Actinopolymorpha cephalotaxi: one gene and its partners. The protein of the gene in region 1 interacts with the protein of each later gene in a pairwise test. Links are inferred from orthologs where the notes say so. Each region holds a gene or a part of one and is shown in the gene's direction. Other genes may lie near its edges.

Region 1 (5,623 bases):
GGTCGGCAACAGGTGCTGCTGGGCGACCCGGGCGTAGTAGCGCGCGGTGTTCGCGACGTCCGCCAGCTCCTCGAACGCGTGCTTGCGGGCCTTGCCGGACTCCCACTGGACGAGATCCATGAGGTCGCGCTGACGGTCGAGCACCAGGTCGTGCACCCGCAGCAGCAGGTCGGTGCGCTCGGCCACCGGCACCTGAGCCCACTCCGCCTGCGCCGCGCGGGCCCGGGCGAACGCCTCGGCCACGTCGTCGGTGCTCGACACCGGCACCTGGCCCAGCGGCTTGCCGGTCAGGGGCGAGACGGCGTCCAGGGTCTCCCCCGAGGTGGCGAACACCCGGCCGGTCAGCTCGGCCACCCGGCCGGAGGTGAGTTCCCGCTCAGTCATGGTGCCAGCCTAGGCGGGGGCGGGGCGATCATGGCGCGGATCATGGTGCGGACCGGGCGAGCGGGTGATCAGGGTCACCGCCGGAGTCACCGCCGCCCGCGCCGCGCTCGGCGGCCACCTCCTCGGCGCAGACCCTGGCCAGCGCCTCCACGGCGGTGGCCATCCCGGACAGAACGTCGTCGTCCAGCCGGGCGAACATCCTGCGCTGGTACGCCCGGCGCACCTCGTCCACGTCCCCCAGCAGGGTCCGCCCGGCGTCGGTGAGATCCACCCGCCGGATCCGCCGGTCGTGGCCGTCCTGAATGCGGTGGACCAGGCCGCGTACCTGCAGCCGGTCGACGATCCCGGTGAGCGTGGTGGGCCCCACGCCGAGCGCGTCGGCGAGGTCGTGCGCCGACAGCGCCCCGGACGCGCCGAGAACGAAAAGTGCCCGCAGCTGGGTCATCGTAAGGTCGACCGAGAACAGGTCCGCCCCACACAGTCGCAGCAGGGACTGACGGAAATCGTCCTCGGCCGCCTCGATCCGGGCAATCAGCCCAGCCCTGTCCTCCACGCCGCGTACCCCTTCTCGTCCCTACGGAGGATCTTCTCCGGTAAGACCCTGAAATAGCTCGTCTGACGACGATATTCCGTTCGAGGCGAAGTATTCTCGGCAACGGTCGGAACCGGCCGCCCACCAGCACGTCGCGCCCGCCGGGGCAGCTAGTCCGAGGGGAACCCATGTCCAGACTGGCCAGACTGAGTCTCGCCTACCGGAGCCTCGTCGCCCTGGTCTCGATCGCCATCCTCGGCTTCGGCCTGGTCGCCACCGGCGCACTGAAGCAGGAGCTGATCCCGAGCCTGGAGATCCCCGGCGCCTACATCAGCACCGTCTACCCGGGCGCCTCGCCGGACATCGTCGAACGCGAGGTCACCAAGCCGATCGAGTCCGCCGTCGCCGGCGTCGACGGCCTGGACAAGACCACCTCCACCTCCAGCGACGGCTTCTCCCTCGTACAGGCCGACTTCACCTACGGCACCGACATCGGCCGGGCCGTGCAGAACATCCAGCAGTCGATCAACCGGCTGTCCGGGCAGCTCCCCAACGACGTCCAGCCGACCGTTCAGGCCGGCAGCTTCAACGACCTGCCCGTGGTCCTGCTCGCGGTCAGCTCCGACCAGAGCCAGCAGGACCTCGCCCGCGCACTGGACGACCGGGTGGTTCCGGAGCTGGACAAGCTCACCGACGTACGCCAGGTGACGGTGACCGGGGTGCGCGACCGGCAGGTGTCGGTCACCCTCGACGACAAGAAGTCGGCCGCGCGCGGGGTCACCCTGCAGGGCGTGGTCGGCGCGCTGCAGGCCAACGGCGTCAACGTGCCGGGTGGGCAGTTCGACTCCGGAGATCGCTCGCTGTCGGTGTCCGTGGGGTCGCCGTTCACCTCGGTCGCGGACATCCGCAACCTGCCGGTGCTGCCGGGCGGCGGTGCCGCCGGTGCCGGGGGCTCGGCGGGTGCGGGTGGTTCGGCGGGTGCGGGTGGTTCGGCGGGTGCGGGTGGTGCCGGACAGACCTCCGGTGGGCAGCCGGGTGGCGGCTCCGCGACCGGATCTTCCCGGTCCACCGGGTCCGCCGGGTCCGCGGGTGCGGCCGGTCAGGCGGCCCCGGCCGCGCCGACACCGGTGAAGCTCTCCGACGTCGCCACTGTCAAGGAGACCTTGGCACCGACGAGTTCGATCACCCGCACCAACGGCCGGCCCACGCTCGGCATCGCGGTCACCAAGACCGCCGACGGCAACACCGTCGCCGTCTCCCACGCGGTCCAGGACCGGCTGGACGAGCTGCGCACCTCCATCGGCGGCAACGCCAAGCTGACGGTGGTGTTCGACCAGGCGCCGTTCATCGAGGAGTCCATCGACGGGCTCACGACCGAGGGCGCGATCGGCCTGCTGTTCGCCGTCCTGGTGATCCTGGTCTTTCTGCTGTCGCTGCGGTCGACACTGGTCACCGCCGTCTCCATCCCGTTCTCGCTGCTGGTCGCGATGCTCGGGCTGTACGCCGGCGGCTACTCCCTCAACATCCTCACGCTGGGCGCGCTCACCGTCGCCATCGGCCGCGTGGTCGACGACTCGATCGTCGTACTCGAGAACATCAAACGTCACCTGGCCTACGGCGAGGACAAGCTCCGGGCGATCCTGGACGCCGTACGCGAGGTGGCCGGCGCGGTCACCGCGTCCACGGTGACCACGGTCGGCGTCTTCGCCCCGATCGCCTTCGTGGGCGGCCAGGTCGGCGAGCTGTTCCGGCCGTTCGCCGTCACGGTGAGCATCGCGCTGGCCGCGTCGCTGCTGGTGTCGCTGACGATCATCCCCGTCCTCGCGTACTGGTTCCTGCGCCGCCCGAACGTCGACCCCAGCGACGAGGAGCGAGTGCGGGCCGAGGCGGTGGCGAAGGAACGCCGCAACCCGCTGCAGCGGGCGTACGTCCCGGTGATCAGCTGGACCACCCGGCACAAGGTGGTCACCCTGCTGGTCGGCGTGCTCGTGTTCGCCGGGACGATCGGCGCCGCACCGCTGCTGAAGACCAACTTCCTCGACGACAGCGGGCAGAACACCGTCACCGTCAACCAGGCCATGCCGGTCTCCTCCTCCCTGGCCGCCACCGACACCGCGGCCAAGAAGGTGGAGAAGGTGATCGCCGGCCTGGACGAGGTGGAGTCGTACCAGACGACCGTGGGTACGGCGGAGTTCGGCAGCTTCTCCACCGGCGGCCGGACCAACCAGGCGACGTTCTCCCTCACCACGAAGGATGGCCTCGACCAGACGGTGTTCCGCGACCGGCTGCGCAAGGACCTCGACCGCCTCACCGGGGTGGGGACGGTCACCGTCGAGGGCGCACAGTCCGGTCCGCCCGGCTCCAGCAACCTCGAGGTCGAGGTCACCGCGCCCACCACCGGGGCGCTGCGGACCGCCGCGGCACAGGTGGAGAAGGCCGTCCGCGGTGTCGACGGCGCCTCCGACGTGAGCAACAACCTCAGCTCGGAGCGGCCGACCGTCCAGGTCGAGGTCGACCGGGCGAAGGCGGCCGCGGCCGGGCTGTCCGAGGCCCAGATCGGGCAGGCGGTACGCCAGGCGTTCGAGGGGCAGCAGGCGGGCACCGTCACGTTGGACTCCGAGCAGAGCGACGTGATGCTGTACGCCGGCACGACGCCCAAGGACCTCGCGGCCATGCGCCGGCTGCCGCTGCCCACACCGCTCGGGACCACCGTGCGGCTGGACTCGGTGGCCAAGGTGTCCGAGGTCGCCAAGGCCGCGCAGCTGACCCGGACCGACGGTCAGCGCACCGCCACCATCTCGGCCACCCCGAACACCTCCAACGTGGGCAAGGTGTCCACCGACCTGAAAACCGCCCTGGGCAAGCTGAAGTTGACAGGTGGCGCGAGCTACAAGCTCGGTGGGGTGAGCTCGGAGCAGAGCGACGCGTTCGGCCAGCTCGGGATCGCGATGCTCGCCGCGATCGCGATCGTCTTCCTGGTCATGGTGGCGACCTTCCGCAGCATCGTGCAGCCGCTGATCCTGTTGGTGTCGGTGCCGTTCGCGGCCACCGGCGCGCTCGGGCTGCTGCTGGCGACCGACACCGCGCTCGGCGTACCCGCCCTGATCGGCATGCTGATGCTGGTCGGCATCGTGGTCACCAACGCGATCGTGCTGATCGACCTGATCAACCAGTACCGCGACCGAGGCATGAGTGTGCGGGAGGCGGTGATCGAGGGTGGCCGGCGGCGGCTGCGGCCGATCCTGATGACCGCGCTGGCGACCATCTGCGCCCTGGTGCCGATGTCGCTCGGCCTCACCGGCGGCGGGGTGTTCATCTCCCAGCCGCTGGCGATCGTGGTGATCGGCGGCCTGGTCAGCTCCACCCTGCTGACGCTGGTGCTGGTGCCGACGCTCTACACGCTGGTGGAGGAGTTCAAGGAACGCCGCCGCCGGCGCCGGGGAACCGACACCCGCGAGGGCGAGGGCGACGTGGCGCGGCTGGACGCTACGCCGCGCCGCAACGGCGCCCATGCCAAACAGGCGCGCGAGGAGGAGTACGCCGACGAGGGCGAGTACGCACGTGCCGGTGGACACGCCGGTGGACACGCCGGTGGACACGCCGGTGGACACGCCGGTGGGCACCTCCGCAGCACGCAGGCGGCGGCCCACCACCACGCCGCGCACAGCCACCTGGCCGAGCGTTCGGGTGAGTACGACGGCGAGCACGGCGGCGAGGAAGCGGCCATGCACGCCAACGGCGTTGCGGCGGGTGGCCGAACCGGGAACGGCTCGCCGGCTCCGGCCGGCACCTCCGGAGCGGCAATGGCCGGCGGTGCGTCGGGTGCGGCGGGTGCGGTGGCAGGCAGCGCGGTCACGACGGTGAACGCCGACCGGCCCCCGTCGGCGGACGGTGCCGGACCTGGTGAGCCGGTCCGGGTCCAGGTCGAGGTGATCGTGCGTACGGCTCCCTCCGAGCCGGACAACCGTCCCTCCGCCGACGACCGCTGACCCGGCCCTCCCGGGTGCCGGATTCTTCCGCGGAAGAATCCGGCACCGGTCAGCGCAGGGAGGCGACGCATTCTTCCGCGGAAGAATGCCCGGCCTGGCGGCGCACTGAGGCTCACGGTGCGGTCCGAGGTGGAAGTGTGAAGAGACCGGGTGGCCGGAACCACCGTACGGCTTCACGCTTCCAACTCGGCCCTGGTCCCGGTCGGGAAGTGTGGAGACACTTCGGCTGCCCGACGAGTCCGGCCTGCGGACGAGGCACCAGGCGAACGCAGCACCGCCCCCGACCATCGCTCAGGTCGGGGGCGGCTCGCATGCTTGTGGGGCTCGTGGGTTACTGGACGACGACCTCGATGCGCTGGAACTCCTTGAGGTCGGTGTAGCCCGTGGTCGCCATCGCCCGGCGCAGTGCGCCGACGAGGTTCATGGTGCCGTCGGAACGCCGGGACGGCCCGAAGAGGATCTCCTCCAGCGTGCCGATGGTGCCCACCTCCACCCGGGCTCCCCGCGGCAGTTCGCCGTGGTGTGCCTCCAGGCCCCAGTGGAACCCGTGCCCGGGTGCCTCCTGCGCGCGGGCCAGCGGCGAGCCGAGCATCACCGCGTCCGCCCCGCAGGCGACGGCCTTGGCGAGGTCACCGGACCGGCCGACCGAACCGTCGGCGATCACGTGGACGTAGCGGCCACCGGACTCGTCGAGGTAGTCGCGGCGGGCCGCGGCGAC
Region 2 (4,212 bases), 2.8 Mb from region 1 along the record:
CGGGGCGGCCGGCCGCGGCGCGGCGGGGCGAAGACGAGATCAACAGGAGCAGCCATGACGGATCCCAGTGTCACACAGCACGCCAACCGGGCCCGAGTCCCTCACTCCCCCGCCGGTGGCCCCTCCTGGTGGAGATAGGCCTGGAACGCCGTCGCCACGTCCCGCAGATAGCTCAGGATGATCTCGCGTTCCTCCGGGGAGCGCTCCGCGGTGACCGCGGACACCAGGTCCAGCAGCGGAAGCAGTTCCCGCATCACGTCGCGCATCCCGGACTCGGTGACCGAGAGCACCTGCCGGCGCCGGTCGCCAGGATGAGGGGTACGCCGGACGTGCCCGTCGGCGACCAGGCGGTTGACGGTCTGGGTGGCCGCGGCGGAGGTGATCCCGAGCCGGCGGGACAGCTCGACCGGGCCGAGGCCGGCGCCGCCGGTCTCCTTCGCCCGCAGGTGCGTCTGGCCCTGCGCGGCGATCACGTGCTCGACCGCCTCCACGTCGGTGAGGGGCATCCCGAGGCGCCGCGCCAGCGCGCCCCGGACGAGGAGGTTCAGGTCGAGCACGTCCCGGAGGGCCAGCGAGAGGTCGTCGCGGGGCCGGTCGGGGCGCGACTGGTCCTCGGCGTCACCCGAGCGGCCGGGCGCGTCAGGCCGATCGGGCGCTCCGGGCGCGTCAGGCCGGCCGGCCTGGCCGGTGTGCGGTTGCCCCATGGAGCCAAGTCTGACATGGTTGAGCGGTCGCTAAGTAACTTAGCGATCAATGGGAGCCGGCCCACCTCCAGGGGTGACCGGGCGAGCACGACCGTGAGGGCACCTTGTCTCGAACCGACCGTGGATCCGGCGCGCACCAGGACACCGCTGCCGCTGCCGCCGCCACCAGCCGACAGCGCACCACCCGCGACGGGCACGGCGAGCGTGACAACCACGAGAACCGGCACGGCCACCACGGCGAGCACTCGCGGACGCCGGCCCGACGGCGCGCACCGCTCCCCGTCCTGGTTCTCCTGCTCACCCTCGCCGGGCTCGGGGCGGCGTTCACCCTCGGCCCGTCCGACGCCACCACCACCGACACCGCGGGATCGGGGCTGCCCGAGGACTCCCAGTCGGCGAAGGTCGCCAAGATCGTCGACGGCCTGCCGTCCGGCGCGGTGGCACCGGCGATCGTCGTCTACAGCCACTCCGACGGCACTTCGCTCACCGGTCAGGACCGCACCCGGATCCAGCGGGCCGCCCAGGACCTGGGCAAGCTCGGCCTGGGCGGCCGGCCGGCCAAGCCGCAGTTCGACCCCAAGGGGAAGCTCGCCACCGTCGCCGTACCCCTCTCCACCGAGCTCGGGACCGAGCAGACGTCGGCGAAGATCACCGCGATCCGCAGCACCGCGTCGGAGGACCTGACCGAGCCGCTGCGCGCTCAGGTGACCGGCGCGCCCGCGTTCACCACCGACCTGGCCAAGGTCTTCGACGGCGCCGACACCAGGCTGCTGCTGGTCACCGCCGCCGTGGTGGCGGTCCTGCTGCTGATCACCTACCGCAGTCCGGTGCTGTGGCTGGTGCCGCTGATGGTGGTCGGCGCCGGCGACCGGCTGGCGACCGTCCTGGTCGGGATCCTCGCCCCCATCGCGAACGTGCAGGTCGACGCGTCCACCGGCGGCATCCTGTCGGTGCTGGTGTTCGGCGCGGGCACCAACTACGCCCTGCTGCTGGTCTCCCGCTACCGCGACGAACTCCACCGGCACGAGGACCGGTTCGCCGCCATGGGCCGCGCACTGCGGGCCACCGCGCCCGCCGTCCTGGCCAGCGGCACCACCGTCACGCTCAGCCTGCTCACCCTCCTGGCCGCCGAGCTCACCGGCAACCGCGGCCTCGGGTTCGCCGGTGCGGTCGGCATCGTGACGGCGATGTTCTTCGGCCTGGTCGTCCTGCCGGCCGCGCTGGTGCTGCCCGGCCGCTGGCTGTTCTGGCCGCTGGTCCCCCGCGCCGGTTCCCCGGCGGCCGCGGAACGCGACGGCGGCTGGGCCAGGCTGGGCCGGCTGGTCGCGCGCCGGCCGAGCATGGTGGCGGTCGGGGGCGTACTCGTCCTGGTCGCGCTGGCCTCCGGCGTTCTCGGCGTACAGACCGGGCTCTCCCAGGCGGAGTCGTTCCGCAAGACCCCTGAGGCGGTGCTCGGCCAGCGAACGCTGCAGTCGGTGCTGCCCGCCGGCGCCGTCGAACCCCTCACCGTGATCTCCCGCGCCGGGACCGGGCCGCAGGTCCGCGACGCCGCCGCGGGCGTTCCGGGGGTCGCCGACGCCACCGAGGCCGACCGGACCGCGAAGTACGCCAGTACGACCGTCGTCCTGAAGGCGGGCGCCGGCACCGCGGAGTCCGACGCCACCATCGAACGGCTGCGGGACCGGCTGGCCGGGATCGACGGCGCGAACGCGCTGGTCGGCGGGCAGACCGCGGGCACCTACGACGTCGCCCAGGCCACCGCGCGCGACACCCGGGTGGTGGTGCCGCTCGTCCTGGCCATCGTGTTCACCGTGCTGGTGATCCTGCTCCGCGCCCTGGTCGCGCCGATCCTGCTGGTGCTCACCGTGGTCGCGTCGTACTTCGCCTCGCTGGGAGCGAGCTGGTACATCTTCCGCACGGTGTACGACTTCCCGGCGCTGGACGTCGGCGTACCCCTGCTGTCGTTCCTCTTCCTGGTGGCGCTGGGCGTGGACTACAACATCTTCCTCATCGCCCGGACCCGGGAGGAGACCGTCGGCGGGCACGACACCCGCCGGGCCGTCCTGCGGGCACTCGCCGTCACCGGCGGTGTGATCACCAGCGCGGGCATCCTGCTGGCCGCGGTCTTCGCGGTGCTCGGGGTACTGCCGCTGATCACGCTCACCCAGATCGGCGTGGTGGTCGGCGTCGGCGTACTCCTCGACACCCTGCTGGTGCGGACGGTGCTCGTACCTGCCCTGGTGCTGCTGACCGGGCGGCGATTCTGGTGGCCGGGGCGTCCCGAGGTCGCCCACCGCGAGGCGCACCGGGCCTGAGGTGCGGAAAGGCCGGGCAAGGAGCGTCCGGCTGAATTCCGGGCCCGATACCAGCCGAGAATTCGGGCCGGGCCATTCCAGCGAATTCAATAACGGAACTGAATTTCGGAAATGAGTTCTCGGACGAGAGCTCCCGACCGATCCGCCCTGACGTCTGCGGACGTTGCGGGAATTCGCAGGCGGCACCCTCCACGGTCACCGGGTGTCATTTCGTACGGCGGTACGGAGTTTCGGCTCGGCGCCGTGACGGGTGGACGAATCCGTGCGGGCCCCCCGCCGCGCCGACCGCGCGGGATACGCTCCGGCGGAGGACCTGGCGGCAGGAGCGGGCGGCAGGAGGAGGCGGCGCCGATGCGGCTGACCGGTGAGGAGGCGCGACGGCGGTTCGCGGCGAGCCGTACCGCCGCACTGGCCATGGTGGACGGGGACAACCGGCCCCACGTGGTGGTGGTGACGTTCGCCGTGGCCGGCGACCTGGTTCTCACAGCCGTCGACCACAAGCCGAAGACGACGCAGCGCCTGCACCGACTTCGCCTGGTGACGGAGAATCCGCACGTGTCACTGCTCGCCGACCATTACGACGACGGCGACTGGAGCCGGCTGTGGTGGGCACGGGCCGAGGGCCGGGCCGAGGTGGTGACCGAAGCGGCCGAACGCGCCGAGCCGGTCCGGCTGCTGAGCGGGAAGTACGCGCAGTACGCCGAGACGCCGCCGGCCGGCCCGGTGATCAGAGTCCACGTCGAGCGCTGGACCGGCTGGGCGTACACCGAATGAGCCGGCGCCGACTTCCGCAGCGGTGATATCAGTGATATCGGTGCTATCGGTGTCGCTGCGGGATTTCCGGTCCACGTTCGAATTGCCGTGAACGGACCGCCGGAATTCGTTCTTTCCGCCGGACGCAGAATTCGTGTTACGCCGGGCAGAGAATTCGTGTGGCGCACCTTACCAGCGACCACCGACAGCCTGATTTTCCCAAGAATCCCCTTGGCGGACAGCCCAGGTTTCGTGCTAGAAAGTCCTGGTCTCACGCGCGGCGCCGGCACCGGACACGATCGTGCGACCCCCCACCCCGTTGTTCGTCGGAGGAAGCTCGTGGCCACGCCCAGATCGGAGTTCACCGTCGCCGACCAGCGCCGGTCCGACCTACGCGGTCCGGTTCGCTGGATCCTGTCCCATCCACTGCGGCACCGCCG
Region 3 (4,291 bases), 1.3 Mb from region 1 along the record:
GCGTAGGTCTGTGTTCCCCGTCCAGCCCAGCCCGGCGGTGTGGCTGCCCGGCTGGGCTGCTGCTGCTCGGATCTGTCCTGCGGACCCTAGGCGGCGCAGTCCCGGCAGATCGGCCCGCCGTTCTTCTCGAACGCGAGCTGACTGCGGTGGTGCACCAGAAAGCAGTTCGAACAGGTGAACTCGTCCGCCTGGCGGGGCAGCACCCGCACGGAGAGTTCCTCGTTCGAAAGGTCGGCGCCCGGGAGCTCGAACGTCTCGGCCACCTCGGCCTCGTCGACGTCGACCTTCCCGGAGTTCTTGTCCATGCGCCGCGCCTTGAGCTCCTCGATGCTGTCCTCGGAAAGCTCCTCGTCCGTCTTGCGTGGCGCGTCGTAATCGGTGGCCATCGTCCCTCTTCCCCCTGGCTCAGCGGGTCTTGCGGTGTGCACGTCGTTGTGCGCTGTGTGTAGCTGTGTGTAACGGGACCCTCGGTCTGCGGCGCTCGGGCAGCGGGTCCGGACTGCTTATCGAGCACCTAACGCTCGGCGGGCTCAACTTGTGCCCGATCCGGGGCGCAGATTCTGCCTTACCCCGCTCCGGGCCGGAGGCACCTGGATCAGGTGTCGTCGATCTGGTCGTCGAAGGCACGGTTTCACCCGCCGTTTGACATGCGCGGCGCCCGGATCCTACCCCGGGTCGATGACAAACCGTCCCCGAGGATGACCTGATTTGCCACGAACGCCTGAAAGTCTTGCCTGGTGCTTGAACTCGTGGGTGTCACCAAGCGGTACGGCGACCGCGTCGCCGTCGATGATCTCTCCTTGTCGGTCGGGCCCGGCCAGATGTTCGGCTTCGTCGGAACCAACGGCGCGGGCAAGACCACGACGATGCGCATCCTGATGGGCGTCCTGGAACAGGACGCCGGGCAGGTCCGGTGGAACGGCCGTCCCGCCGACGCCGACGCCCGGCGAAGCTTCGGGTACATGCCCGAGGAGCGCGGGCTCTACCCCAAGATGCGCATCCGCGAACAACTCGTCTACCTCGCCCGGCTGCGCGGCACCGCCCCCGACGTCGCCGCACCCGCGGTCGAGGAACTGCTGGCGGAGTTCGGCCTGGCCGACCGCGGCGGTGACCGGGTGGAGGCGCTCTCCCTCGGCAACCAGCAGCGGGTGCAGCTGGCCGCGGCGCTCGTCCACGACCCGGCGTTCCTGGTGCTGGACGAGCCGTTCTCCGGCCTGGACCCGGTGGGGGTCGACGCGCTGGCCGAGATCCTCGCCCAGCGCGTACGCCGTGGCGTGGGGGTGCTGTTCTCCTCCCACCAGCTCGATCTGGTCGAACGCCTCTGCGACGCGGTCGGCATCATCGCGGCCGGCCGGATCGTGGCCACCGGCACGGTCGAGGAGCTGCGGACGCACAACCGCCCGCGCCGCTACCTCGTCGCGGTCGGTGCGGGTCCGGGCTGGACCGCCGGCGTTCCGGGCGTCGAGGTGGTCGCCGAGGACCGGCGTGACGGCAGCCTGGCCACCACGGTCGAGCTCGCCTCCACGGTCGACCCGCAGCACCTGCTCGACGCCGCCCGCGCCGCCGGTCCGGTGCACGAGTTCCGGCCGCTCATCCCGAGCCTGGTCGACCTTTTCCGCGAGGTCGTCTCCGAGGAGCTCCCCCAGTCCCCCGCCGGCGCCGCCACTACCAATGGCACCGACCGCACCGACGGCACCGACGGCAGCCACCGCAGCCCGGCCACCCAGGAGATTCCGGCATGAGCGCCCCACTGACCATGGTCGAGGCCACCCGCACGGTGGCCCGTCGCGAGCTCACCGAACGGCTGCGGGACAAGTCGTTCTGGGTCTCCACCGTCATCACGCTGCTGATCCTCGGCGTCGTCCTGTTCCTCCCGAAGCTGTTCGGCGGTGACGACACCTACCGGGTCGCGTACGCCGGACCCGACGCCGACCAGCTCGCCGCGTCGGTGAAGACCCAGGCCACCGCGCTCGACGTGACGGTCGAACGCGCCCGCTACGCCGACGAGGCCGCGGCCCGCGCCGCCGTCACCGACGGCAAGCTGGACGCGTACGTCGGCACCGGCACGGTGATCGTCAAGGACAAGCTGGATCCGCAGATCGGCGCGGCGATCCAGACCGCACACCGCGACGTGGCGGCCGGTCAGCGGCTCCGCCAGGCGGGCCTGGACCCCGCGGCGGTCCAGGCGGCCCAGCAGGTCGCGCCGCTCGCGGTCGACGCGCTGGACCCGACCGACCCCAAGGCCGACCAGCGCGGCCAGATCGCGTTCATCGGCAGCATCGTGCTGTACGGCCAGCTGATCGGTTACTGCATGTGGGTGGCGTTCGGCATCGTGGAGGAGAAGTCGAGCCGGGTGGTCGAGCTCATCCTGTCCGCGATCTCCACCAAGGCGCTGCTGGCCGGGAAGATTCTCGGGATCGGGCTCCTCGGGTTCGCCCAGCTGGCCCTGATCGCGGCGTTCGGCCTCGCGCTGGGCAACGCCACCGGCATGCTGAACGTCACCGCCGACCTGCTGGTCCCGGTCGGTTTCGTGTTGTTGTGGTTCGTGCTCGGCTACGGCTTCTACAGCTCGGTGTTCGCCGCGAGCGCGGCCCGGGTGTCGCGCCAGGAGGAGCTGCAGAACGTCATCACCCCGGCCAGCATGACCATCATGGTGTCGTTCTTCGCGACGTTCTACGTCAACTCCAACCCGGACTCCCTGATCTCGCGGTTGCTCTCGGTCCTGCCGCCGTTCTCGGCGCTGTGCGCGCCGGTGCGGATGGCGCGGGGTGACGCACCGCTGTGGGAGATCGGGCTGGCCCTGGTGCTGATGCTGGCCGCGATCGCCGCGCTGGTGGTGAGCGGCGCACGGATCTACGAGGGCGCGATCCTGCGGATGGGCGCCAAGATCTCCCTGTTGGACGCGTGGCGCGGCGCCCGGAAGGGCTCCTCCACCCCGGCCTCCGTCGAGGCGACCAGCTGAGTCGAGACCACCAGCTGGCCGGAGCGACAACAGGGAACGGCCCCCACCCTCTCGGGCGGGGGCCGTTCCCTGTTCGCTGCTCCGCGACTACCTGACCAGACCTACTTGACCGGGCCTATCTGACCGGGCCTACTTGCCGGCCGGCTTCAGGTCGCCGGACAACATCAACATGATGGTGAAGTTGTCGGCGTACGGGGAGTTCTGCAGCAGCGGGTCGCTGTCGGCCGGCCACTTGTCCACCCGGACGCCCTCCAGGCACGGGTTGTTGCCGTACCGCTCGAACAGCGGCACGATCGGCAGCAACTCGTTGAACACCACCGCCGCCTTGGCGACGTTGCGCTTCTGCTCGGCCTCGTCCAGACCCTGAGCCGCGGACAGCACGACCTCCTCGAGGTCCACCTTGCCGTACGCCTTGGTGGTCTGCTTCAGCTCGAAGCCCATGCCCTTGCCGCCCTGGTTGGCGGCGATCGGGATGTTGTGTGTGAACAGGTCGGCGACGAAGGCGAAGTGCGGGTGCGGCTGGGAGGAGGTGCCCCAGCCCTGGATCGCCAGCTCGAAGTTGCCCTTGTCCACGTCGATCGGCTGCTGGGTGAAGGTGACCCCGCGGCCGGTGACCTTGATCCCGAACGCCGACAGCTGCTTGGCGGCGTTCTCACCGGCCGCCGACCAGTCGGCGAACTCCGCCGGGAAGGTGAGCTCGTACGACGCCGGCTTGCCGTCCGGCTTCATCCAGGAGCTGCCCTGCTTCTTCCAGCCCGCCTGGGTGAGCAGGTCGGCCGCCTTCTTCGGGTCCAGCTCGTACTTGTCGAGCTTGGACTGCTCGGCGTCGGTCAGCCAGTCCGGCACCTGGTTGTCGGAGAAGCCGGTCATGAACTTCACGCCCTTGCCGGAGTCACCGAGCGCGAACGTGCCGTTGTCGTTGCGGTTGATCGCGTGCGCGATGGCCTGGCGGACCCGCGGGTCGCGGAACTCGGGCAGCTTGGCCTGGTTGAAGAAGATCGCCGGGCCGGAGTAGACCGGCGGCCGGATGATCCGCATCCCCTTCTTGATCGCCTGCTTCTCGGTCGCCACCGGGAAGCCGTGGGTGGCGTAGTCGACCTGCTTGCCGAGCACCAGCGGGGTGATGGTGGGCACCTCGCCGTTGTAGAGCACGATCCGGTCGAACAGCACCTTGTCCGTGGCGTAGCCCTTGTCCTTCTTGAGCAGGGTCAGCTGGGCGTTGGTGATGCTGTTGAAGTCGAACGTGAAGGGGCCGCTGCTGATGAACTCCTTGGCGGGGTTCTTCGGGCGGTAGCCCTGCAGGTCCTCGTTCAGCTTCTTGCCCTCGGG

Evidence for each region.
Region 2: the proteins of FHR37_RS17565 (region 1) and FHR37_RS05580 interact in binary tests that used the Bacillus subtilis proteins (3 or more experiments, as listed by UniProt). The link is inferred for Actinopolymorpha cephalotaxi from one-to-one orthologs.
Region 3: the proteins of FHR37_RS17565 (region 1) and FHR37_RS12125 interact in binary tests that used the Bacillus subtilis proteins (3 or more experiments, as listed by UniProt). The link is inferred for Actinopolymorpha cephalotaxi from one-to-one orthologs.

Annotation. Positions count from the first base shown.
Region 1 is NZ_JACBZA010000001.1:3,992,965-3,998,587, forward strand. The notes cover bases 774-5,105. They hold FHR37_RS17565 (efflux RND transporter permease subunit), read left to right. Parts: upstream 774-1,104; coding sequence 1,105-4,905; downstream 4,906-5,105. Other genes in these bases: FHR37_RS33465 (MarR family winged helix-turn-helix transcriptional regulator), read right to left, coding at 774-937. In the rest of the region: FHR37_RS17555 (succinic semialdehyde dehydrogenase), read right to left, coding at 1-384; more of FHR37_RS33465, read right to left, coding at 425-773; FHR37_RS17570 (GuaB3 family IMP dehydrogenase-related protein), read right to left, coding at 5,237-5,623. UniProt on the Bacillus subtilis protein: Required for self-resistance to surfactin, an antimicrobial lipopeptide surfactant produced by B.subtilis. Also required for swarming motility.
Region 2 is NZ_JACBZA010000001.1:1,222,572-1,226,783, reverse strand. What follows is about bases 493-3,413. They hold FHR37_RS05580 (MMPL family transporter), read left to right. Parts: upstream 493-808; coding sequence 809-3,019; downstream 3,020-3,413. Other genes in these bases: FHR37_RS05575 (TIGR03668 family PPOX class F420-dependent oxidoreductase), read left to right, coding at 3,371-3,413; FHR37_RS05585 (MarR family winged helix-turn-helix transcriptional regulator), read right to left, coding at 493-704. In the rest of the region: 23S rRNA (adenine(2503)-C(2))-methyltransferase RlmN, read right to left, coding at 1-56; more of FHR37_RS05585, read right to left, coding at 102-492; more of FHR37_RS05575, read left to right, coding at 3,414-3,793; FHR37_RS05570 (ABC transporter ATP-binding protein), read left to right, coding at 4,112-4,212.
Region 3 is NZ_JACBZA010000001.1:2,702,615-2,706,905, forward strand. What follows is about bases 851-3,850. They hold FHR37_RS12125 (ABC transporter permease), read left to right. Parts: upstream 851-1,738; coding sequence 1,739-2,962; downstream 2,963-3,850. Other genes in these bases: FHR37_RS12120 (ABC transporter ATP-binding protein), read left to right, coding at 851-1,742; FHR37_RS12130 (ABC transporter substrate-binding protein), read right to left, coding at 3,092-3,850. Also shown: FHR37_RS12115 (DUF4193 domain-containing protein), read right to left, coding at 87-386; more of FHR37_RS12120, read left to right, coding at 738-850; more of FHR37_RS12130, read right to left, coding at 3,851-4,291.